DNA from 2 places in the Thalassotalea sp. HSM 43 genome. Region 2 is predicted to be linked to the other one. Evidence: riboswitches for the same ligand, from Rfam matches in the RefSeq annotation. Region 2 holds a riboswitch; the other holds the start of a gene.
What was found. Region 2 has a riboswitch for lysine ahead of E2K93_RS00675 (Na+/H+ antiporter NhaC family protein). Riboswitches for the same ligand answer to the same signal wherever they lie in the genome.
Positions count from the first base shown of each region.

Region 1: it holds a riboswitch for lysine, as region 2 does, so the genes downstream of both, dapA (4-hydroxy-tetrahydrodipicolinate synthase) here and E2K93_RS00675 (Na+/H+ antiporter NhaC family protein) in region 2, are expected to answer to the same signal.

Region 1 covers NZ_CP038493.1:2,644,906-2,650,269, forward strand. The annotation lists gene folE2 (GTP cyclohydrolase FolE2) at 1-395, opposite strand, end outside; gene E2K93_RS11415 (Hpt domain-containing protein) at 796-1,128, shown strand; gene arcA (two-component system response regulator ArcA) at 1,163-1,885, opposite strand; gene E2K93_RS11425 (methyltransferase) at 2,289-3,326, opposite strand; lysine riboswitch at 3,562-3,740, shown strand; gene dapA (4-hydroxy-tetrahydrodipicolinate synthase) at 3,836-4,738, shown strand; gene E2K93_RS11435 (succinylglutamate desuccinylase/aspartoacylase family protein) at 4,747-5,364, shown strand, end outside.
Region 2 covers NZ_CP038493.1:142,163-147,526, forward strand. The annotation lists gene gloB (hydroxyacylglutathione hydrolase) at 1-690, shown strand, start outside; gene E2K93_RS00670 (LysM peptidoglycan-binding domain-containing protein) at 755-2,356, shown strand; lysine riboswitch at 2,662-2,856, shown strand; gene E2K93_RS00675 (Na+/H+ antiporter NhaC family protein) at 2,921-4,495, shown strand; gene E2K93_RS00680 (hypothetical protein) at 4,642-5,004, opposite strand; gene E2K93_RS00685 (P-II family nitrogen regulator) at 5,031-5,364, opposite strand, start outside.

The DNA.
Region 1 (5,364 bases), 1.5 Mb from region 2:
ATAGACGCTGGATATACGCGCCAGCCTTTCTTACCGCTGATTAACGCTTCGCGGCGCATCGGGTAGTCAAAACTGAATTTAACGTATGCGGTATCACTTAGATCTTCGTGCGAGGCAATGAATTCTTTCAATAACGTAACCAACGTCTGATAGGTCAGCACGTTATTGCTGGCCAAATCATCTAATGCTAAATACAAGCGAGACATATGAATGCCTTTCGCTTTTGGTTGCATTAAATTTACAAATGCATCGATATGAGCCGAGACGACACGTTCAGCTTCATCTTTTGCCGCAACCATAATTGGCATTTCGATATTTCCCATACCGACTCTATCGAGCGTACCCTCAGTTTGGGCCGCGGTCTGGTTTGCGATATCTGGCATTGATGTTGGCATTATTAATTGGTTTCCTGTTACAACTGTTTGCAATTCATTTCCTATAATGAATAGCATCATGAAATTCATCAAAGGCAATTAAGGGCGCATATTCTAGCGAAAAACCGCGCAGGTTTTTACTTTTTTTTCGCCGTTTTCGGCAAAAAGTGACGGCAAACCCTGTTTTACGCCGATAAAGTCCGAGTAAAATGGTCGGCTATTCTGCAGTAAATGGGGACGAAAAGCAATTAAACAAGCGTTTCGCCCGAATATATTCGCGGTTTTATTGATCCATTTCTGTTGCTTGCGTAAGTATCATGTGTGACTCATGTAGTTTGTTTGTTAATTTGCCTGTTTTTTGTTTTTTTTTGCAAAAAACATGATAGTTTTTGCAACATATACTCAATAGCACGTAGCCGTTATGGAACATTTGAATACACAAATCATCAGCGAATACACCAAAGCCTTAGGTAAGGATGTGTTTTTGCAGACCATCGATTTATATGAACAGCAGGCGGCAACGTATTTCACGCATTTAGCAGAGGCTGTTGCAAAAGCCGATTACCATGCATGGCAACAACATTGTCACATAATGAAGTCAGCGGCAGGCAATGTTGGATTAAACAGCTTACATCAATTGTTGGGCTCGGTAGAGTACAGCAAAGATGATTTTAGTCAGCTCAATAATGAGTTGCTGAAAATGCGCGAACTGCATCAGCTATCATTAGTCGAATTAAAAAAATGGCTAGCATAATGCTAGCCATTGTCTTGTTCTAAAAGCCGTACGCTTATAATTCAATATTACCGATAAAACGGTAACCTTCACCGTGAATGGTATTAATGAATTCAGGGCTAGCGTCGTCTGATTCAAAATGCTTACGCAAACGACGGATGGTTACATCAACAGTACGGTCATTTTCACGTAGGTCACGACCGGTCATTTCTTGAATTAACGCCTGACGGGTAACAATCTTACCGCGATTCGCCATTAATAGACGTAGGGCACGATACTCACCACGAGGAATTGGGAAGGTAATGCCATTTGGTGATGTCATTTGACGAGAGTTAGGGTCTAACTGCCAGTTGTCGAAATGAATCAACTCAGTTGCTGCCATTGGTGCCGCTTTTTCTACTTGGCTAATACGCTTAAGTAGATTGCGTACACGAATAGTTAACTCGCGTGGGTTAAAAGGTTTAGTGATATAATCATCCGCACCGATCTCTAAGCCCAATACTTTGTCCACATCGCTGTCACGACCACTGATGAAGATCAAACCTTTGTCGTCTTTCTCGATGATTTCACGAGCTAATAACAGACCGTTTTTACCTGGTAAGTTAATGTCCATCAAAACAAGGTCAATATTACGATCTTGTAGTTGACGCTCCATTTCTTCACCATTTGCCGCTACGTAGGTTAAGTAACCTTCAGCTTCAAACAGATTTTTCAGATTTAAACGTGTTACTTCTTCATCTTCAACGATGAGAACTTTGGCTTGCGGTTGGTTGATCATATATACCTCAACAGTTAATACCCAAATGTCAGCGAGCATGAAAACATAAGGGCGTATAGAGTCGCTGCATTTTTGGCTGCAAACTCAAGATTAAAATTTATGTTGCATATGATAGTGAATGTCAGAAAGTAAACAATGGTGAAATTGTTGTAAAAATGTAAGTGACAAAATGTAAACAAAACACCTGTGTCTCTTTGTAAGTTATTGATTATTATATAGATAGGTGTTGGTGGTTATGTGGGAGAGGAAAAGCCGGCTTTGCAACAAATTGTAATCCTTGGCCATTTGTTAGGTTAGTAACAAATGAAAATTGACAAAAAAGCATTACTGGTAGGTTAATTTGTTGTCAATATTAACCTTGTATTTACCCTGTGTTTTGCTGCGTTTAACATTTACCTCTGTGTTAACGCTTTTGCGCTTGATGAATCGCAAAACCTTTGTGATTAGCGAGCAAGTTTGAATGCCCAAATTGCTTTTCAATAATCGGTGCATACTTTAAAAAGCTGTTAGCAACTATGGTCAATTTACCATTTTTGTTGATTTTGTTTTTAACGCTTTGCAAAAACACTTCGGTGGTTTGGTAGTGGGTTTTTAAGCCTTGATGAAATGGCGGATTAGATACCACGAGTTGATAACCTTGGCCGACATTAGATAAACCGTCTGAGGCATAGACGTTACCGCTAAGCTTGTTAACAGCCAGTGTTTTTTCAGCGCTGGCAATCGCTAAGGCGTTGACATCAATCATTTCGATATCGGCATCGCGATTGGCCATCTTAATATAACAACCAATAACGCCCGCGCCGCAACCAAAATCAAGCACCTTACCGGTCACTTTGTCTGGTATATGCTGCAATAATAACTGGGTACCGATATCAAGCTCTGCATGAGAGAACACGCCCGGCAAAGCGCAAATGGTCAATGCCGTATCACCTTGCTGTATCTGATATTGGCGATACCAATCATCAAGCACAAATGCTGAACGGTTATTGTTAAACACCATCTCATACAAAAGGCAATGTCTTGCTGAATCAACTTTATCGCATCGCAAGGCATAGTCTGCTGCCAGTTTCGCCGCCGATTTAACCCCACCTTTATTTTCTCCAACGAACAATACAATGGCGTTGTCGCTTAGGCTGTTCGAGAGCATGGCCATTTGCATGGTAAATTCAGGTTTAGATTTCGGGAAGTAAAAGATAACCAGATCATGTTGCTGCTTGCTTTGGTATTGTTCGCCAAATTCACAGTGCACATTTTGACAGGCTTTGCTTATCGCTTGATGTTGCGCATAATTTATCTGGTAACTGGTAACCTTGGCATCAGGATACAGTTGAGTCAGTTCTTTGATCAGTTCTACATCAGGGCAACCGACAACTAAGGGGTGTTTACTGTCCAATAAGTCAGTATTTCTGAGTAATAGTTGTGATGGATTACTAACAGCCATAAGTTACCGTGATGTCGTAAAAACGCTATTTTCGCATGTTATGACTATGGAAAAAAGCATAAATTTAGCCGAGCTAACACAATACCTTATTGCCAATGCAGCTATCATTTTAGGCAAGCCAGATGCGAGAACTTAGGCTGACTATATAAATGCGGTTTTGTGGTTTGCATTGCGTTTGCTAAAGTGGTTAAATACGCGACATTCCGACACATTAAATATGTGTCTCATCCTTCCGAGGATCAGAAGAGGAGCGTTAACCAGGCAGTTATCCTTAGGGCCTTACCCGTATAAAGGATAATCAGGGGGATTATCGCCGAGGCAGATACCAAAAAAGGTAGGTATACTGTCGGCTGTATGGGTTGAATCCCTGCAGCTGTCGCTTAACATGAGTTTAAGTGGAGAGCTTCTGGCCCCAGCATCATATTGCTGGCTCCAGTCTTTCTATTTACGCTCGAATAATAAATATCGCGATTAAGATAAACACATCGCACGCAGTAACGAGACGTAACATGACAACTTTTCAACTTGATGATTTTCCTCTATGGACAGCCTTAGTCACGCCGTTCAACGACGCTGGCGAGATAGATTATGACAGCCTAGCTAAAATCGTAGAGGATCAAGTACAAGCTGGTAATGGTATTTTGATTTGCGGTAGCACCGGTGAAGGCTTGGCTATCGAACAACAAGAGCAATACCAAATTGTTAAATTTATTTGTGATTTACAGCCGCAGGTGCCGCTTATGGTTGCCGTTGGTGGTGCTAACCTAGCAGCACAATCGGCTTGGATTGAACAATGCAATTCGTTGCCAATACACAGTTACTTGCTCACCGCGCCGCTCTACACTAAACCTGGCATCATCGGTCAAACCAATTGGTTTAAAGCACTGATGGATATCGCCACAAAACCGTGCATGATTTACAACGTGCCTTCGCGAACTGGCGTGAGTATCCCCGTTGAAACCGTACAAAATCTTGCCGAGCATCCAAACTTGTGGGCAATGAAGGAAGCCAGTGGCGACATCAATGAGTTTTTAGGTTTTGTCGAAGCAGCGCCGAACATGAAAATGTACTCAGGTGAAGACGCTCTGATCCCATACCTTGCCTCGGCTGGTGCTGTCGGTTTGGTGTCGGTTTGCGCCAACGCTTGGCCTGAGGCGACTCATTTGTATGTGCGTCAAGCATTGACTGGCCAAGGTGCTAGCTTATTTCCTGTTTGGTATAACGCCATCAGCCCGTTGTTTGAGGTTGCCAACCCAATTCCAGTCAAAGTGTTAATGCACAAGCAAGGGGTTATCTCATCGCCTGTATTGCGTGCACCACTAACCCATCTGGAACTGGCTTCTGATAGCAAAGTTTTGGCGGCGGATACAGCAATCACTGAGTGGTTGTGCAATAGCCGCAATAACCTTTAATAGCAATTATGACAGAGTTGTTTACCAAGCAAGTATTAACCGTCGGTGAGATGGCCAGTGGCGTGTCATTGACCATTCCTGTTTATCGCTTAAAAGGCAATGGACAAGGACCGTCAGTCTATATTCAAGCCAATATTCACGGCGCTGAAGTGCAGGGCAATGCGGTAATCTATCAATTACTAGAGCTATTGCAAAAGCAATCTCTGCTTGGTGATATCACGTTGGTGCCTTACGCCAACCCTGTCGGCTGTAATCATAAAAATGGTGAGTACACCTTAGGTCGATTTGACCCGATTACCGGTGTGAACTGGAATCGCATGTTCCATCATAATGAACAGCTGATTGAACACGTCATGCAAGAGCACAGCAACAGTGATGTTGATACCATCAAACAATATTTTCAGCAATTGATGTTAGATGATATTGAGCAAAAGCTGGATCACAACAATTACGGGTTAAGTACTGGCCGACGTATTGCTTATCGATTACAACAATTAGCGCACCAGCACGATATTGTTTTGGACTTACATACCGGGCCAATATCATCAAAACATATTTATTGTCCGGAATACGCACGCAATAGTGCCAGCTTTTTCAATATTCCACATACCATATTGATCCCCAAT
Region 2 (5,364 bases):
GATGGCGATGTATGTATTGAATTTATAAAGAAAAATAACTTGATCCTTAGTGACATTTTAGTCACTCATCACCACAAAGACCATACCGGTGGTATTAACAAGTTAAAGCAATTTGCACACGAGCAAGACTGGCCAGTGACGGTTTATGGCCCAACGCAAGAAGCACAACAATTTTCTGATGTGCATGTTGTTGAAGGCGAGGCTGTACAAATATTGACCAATCAGATTCATTTTAGTGTCATTGAGTTACCCGGCCATACTTTAGGCCATATCGCTTTTCATAATGATCAATGGTTGTTTTGTGGTGATACACTGTTTTCTGGTGGTTGTGGTCGCCTATTTGAAGGCAGTGCGCAACAAATGCTCAACTCATTGCAAAAATTGAGCACGCTTAATGAGCAAACAAAAGTATTTTGTGCTCACGAGTATACGCTGGCAAACTTAAAATTTGCTCGAACTATTGAACCAAATAATGGTCAATTAAAAGATTATTTAAATAAAGCAACGGAGCTTCGCGCCAGTAATATCGCGACCATCCCCAGTACCATAGGTTTGGAAAAGCAAATAAACCCGTTTCTACGCAGTCACTTAGATTCAGTAAGAGTGGGCGCACAACAACAAAGTGGTCTAGAATTAGACAATACTGTCGATGTGTTTGCAGCTGTTCGCGAACTAAAAGACAATTTTTAGCAGGATAAAATATAACTGTTTTATCTTGAATTATAATAACCCTAAAACTGCTAACTGTTTATTCATGAAGAAAATTTTATTTCCCCTGTCGCTGACCGTTTTGGTGGGATGCCAAAACCTAAATCAGCCAGAGCAAGAACAACAAAGTGCGAACATAGTTACTGCGTCAAACAACGATGTTTTTGAAGCACTACATGCAGACGAATCCGTAGCTGTTATCCACCCTAAGGAAGATGTGGAAATACCGTTAACTGAGCAAGATGACATTCAAGTCATCGATAACATCTGGGTACGTATCCAATCGCAACTTGAATTTGATATTCCAGACAACAGCAAAGTTAGAGCCCATCGTGATTGGTACGCCAAGCATCAACGCTATTTAGATCGTGTTGCTAAACGCTCCGAGCCTTTTCTTTTCCATATCACCGAAGAACTGGAAAAACACAACATGCCAATGGAATTGGTGCTGTTGCCTGTTGTCGAAAGTGCTTACGATCCGTTTGCCTACTCGCACGGCAGTGCCTCAGGCATGTGGCAATTTTTGTCGGGCACCGGAAAGCAATTTGGTTTAAAACAAGATTGGTGGTACGACGGCAGACGCGATGTTGCCGCCTCGACTCAAGCAGCAATCAAATTCCTAAAATATTTACACAAGCGCTTTGATGGCGATTGGTTACTGGCACTTGCCGCCTATAACTCAGGTGAAGGTCGCGTCGCCAGAGCAATGAAAGCCAATGCTCGTAAAGGTCGCCCTACCGATTTTTGGAACTTGAAACTGCCAAAAGAAACTCGTGATTACGTGCCTAAACTACTGGGCTTGGCCGCACTAGTTAAAGAACCTGAAAAATATGGTGTGACCTTATATGCGATAAATAATGAGCCGGTGATCAGCCATGTTGATATTGGCTCACAATTGGATTTATCTTTGGCAGCAAAATTATCCGGCTTAACCGTGGATGAATTGCACGCACTTACCCCTGGTTTCAATCGTTGGGCAACTCCGCCAAATGGACCGCACCAACTGTTGCTGCCAAATAGCAAAATAGAACAATTTAAGAAAAGTCTTTCGTCATTAGATGAAAAAGATCGCTTAAGTTGGCAACGCTATAAAATTAAAAGCGGCGATAGCTTATCGGTGATTGCCAAACGCTTTAATACCACAGTGTCGGTTATTAGAGAAACCAACGATCTAAACAACAGTGTTATTGTTGCCGGTAATTACCTGTTGATCCCTACCGCCACACAAAGCCTTGATCGCTACGCAACCTATGAGCAAGTGCGCCAAAGCAAGCTAAGCAAAAAAGGTACCGGTAATAAAGTCATTCATGTTGTCAAAAATGGCGATAACCTGTGGGATATCGGCAGAACGTACAAAGTGAGTGGTAAGGACATTGCCAAATGGAATGGCTTTGCCCCGAAAGACATGCTTAGACTGGGTCAAAAGTTAACGATTTGGACCGCAAACGACAGTGCCGCATCAGGCTCTGGTAATACCGTTATGCGCAATATTCAATATAAAGTGAAATCAGGCGACTCACTGGCACGCATTGCCAGCAAGTTTAAAGTTAAAATTGCCGATATTGAAAAGTGGAACAACCTAAATCGCAGTAAATACCTGCAACCAGGTCAAATTTTAAAACTGTCCGTTAATATCACCTCTATCTAGTGTTTATGCGGGCAACGGTCCTACCGTTGCCCGTAACACATCTCTATTCATATTTTACACTTGAGTAACGGCATACTTTTGCCGAATCCTTATAATACGCCCTTTAAAATTCAGCTGACCTTCAGCAATCTATTTTGCTTAAAAATAAGGCGTTTATGTTTGTAATTCGACACCATCGCAGCTTTTCTGAGTTATATGCTAGCTCTTTAGTCATGCTTGGCTCTGCCCTAACCTTAATGGTCATACTGAATCAATTCTTGTCATAAGCTGGCAAGACATTATCTGCCGCCAGCAGTCTAAAACAGGCCAAAAGTAGAGGTGCGATTAATATCAGTATCGTTTTATCAGGGTGATGCCGAAGACAAAACGAGAAAGGATTAATTGCCGAAGTAAGATTGAAGATCGCTTCATCTTGCTGGTGTTATTGTCGAAAGAGATAACACTGCCATAGTCAAACCAGTTACGCTGGTAACAAATAACTATGGAGCGCTACCATGAAGTTCTGTCCCTTCGATACAGCATATTCATTTTAAGTAGTGCTTTATAAAACTGAAGTAGTTACACATGAATTTAATTGATTTTTCATCATCCTTTGTTTCTTTATTACCCGCTGTCATCGCCTTGACACTGGCAATATTGACTCGCCGCGTTTTATTGTCGCTTGGGGTTGGTATCTTGCTTGGTGCCGTCTTACTTAATGACATGTCGATTACCGGTACGCTTGCTTATGTTGGCGCCTCGGTGAGCGGTGTGTTTATTGAAGACGGTGGCATAAACAGCTGGAATATGTCGATTGTGGCATTTTTAATTTTACTTGGCGTGATCACCGCTTTGTTAAGTGTCAGCGGTGCCACCTTAGCCTTTGCTAATTGGGCTATGGGTAAAGTTAAAAATCGCCGAGGCTCACAGCTGTTAGCGGCATTTTTAGGGGTCTTTATTTTTATCGATGACTACTTTAATTCCTTAGCCGTTGGTACCGTTTCAAGACCGGTAACCGATCGATATAAAGTATCTCGTGCCAAATTGGCCTATATCTTAGACTCTACCGCAGCACCTATGTGTGTGTTAATGCCAATATCTAGTTGGGGCGCATACATCATGGCCTTGATGGCAGGTATATTAGCAAGCCATGGCATCAGTGAATACACCCCGCTTGCAGCTTATGTTGCGTCGATCCCAATGAACTTTTACGCGTTATTTGCCTTACTAATGGTGTTTGCGGTGATCTACTTCGATCTAAATGTCGGTGCCATGACTCGCCATGAACAACAAGCCAGTGACGGCGACGATCAGAGCAAACAAGAAAGCCATGAATTACCGATGGCCATTGAAGGCGTTCAAGCAAAAGCACGCGACCTTATCACGCCCATTGTCGTTTTAATTATCGCCACCATAAGCTTTATGGTTTATACCGGTGGACAAGCGCTTAGTGCCGATAATAAAGCATTTAATATCTTTGCCGCATTTGAAAATACCGATGTAGGTATGTCGCTGGTTTATGGTGGTTTAGTCGGCTTGGCGATGACGCTATTTACTGTAATTAAACGTGGCATAGGCTTTGCTGACATCTCAAAAGCGGCAATCAATGGTGCAAAATCAATGCTTGGCGCGATTTTAATATTGCTGTTCGCTTGGACCATAGGCACGGTGATTGGCGATATGAAAACCGGTAGTTATCTATCGACGTTAGCCACAGGTAATATCGACATTGCTTGGTTTCCTGTGTTGTTATTTTTACTGTCAGGCTTTATGGCGTTCGCCACAGGCACATCTTGGGGTACATTTGGTATCATGTTACCTATCGCTGGTGATATGGCGGCAGCGAGTGATATAGCGCTTATGTTGCCTATGCTATCAGCAGTCTTAGCGGGGTCAGTATTTGGTGATCATTGTTCACCGATTTCAGATACCACCATACTGTCGTCCACCGGTGCACGCTGTAATCACATCGATCATGTGGCTACACAACTACCGTATTCTTTGTCGATTGCGGCAATATCAGCGATTGGCTTTATCATTATTGGCTTTACCGGTTCAAGCAGTTTGGCGTTGCTGGTAACCAGCCTATTCTTTATCGGCCTTATTGGTTTGTTGCGAATGATTTGTATTGAGCAGTCACGCAGTACCGCCCTAGCTTAAGTAAAACAAGCGCACAGTAAAATAAAAGCCCAGTCGCTATCGCCACTGGGCTTTTATTTTGTCTATAACACGTTAAGTCAGTCATGTGCGAATATCAGACTGTCTCTCTTGTCAGTAAAAACAATCACCTCAACAAAAAGAAACTCTTAAGCACCGGTCTCCTCGTCCGCAACATCGGTCGGTAATTCGTAGGGAGTACAGCTTGTTATTCTCTGTTGCCAAACCACCCCGCGACCCGGCTTGTCCACTTCGGCGAACCAGAATATAAAATCGAAGATATCCTTTGCCTGCTCTTCTGCGCACGTTATAAATAAAATTTTGACCAGTTCCGACTCAGGTAATTTCCCTTGCTTGGTTTTAACTTCAGCAAGAGCACCGATGCCTCGGCAAGCCGAGCTGCCAGCGCTGGTGACACCAAACTTTTCACGCAGTTCTGCCAGCAGGCGTTTGTCCGTGCCATCGTCCGGCAAATAACAGTAAATGGCCTTACAAACCGGAAAGTTCGCCATGTGCGCAGCTAAATCGGCTGAGAGACTCATTCTGGGTTCACGCCCAATTCTTTGCGAACGGCCTCAGGTACATAGGTCGCCACTCTTTCCACTGGGCTGACGAACATATAGCCAATACCGGGCACATTCAGTTCAGCGGCTTTATAAATTGCCTCAAACATTAAATCTTGCTGATCCGAAGACACCATAAACACAATCACGTCTTTCTCAGATTCTACAGCAACACCTAAGGCTCCAAATCGTTCTCGAACGCCCCAGCCGTGCACCGCGTGAACACTGGCAACGCGGGCTCCTACATTACGAGCCGCGAGTAACACAGACTCTGTACGTTTTTTATCTAACACGCAGGTGATAAGGGCT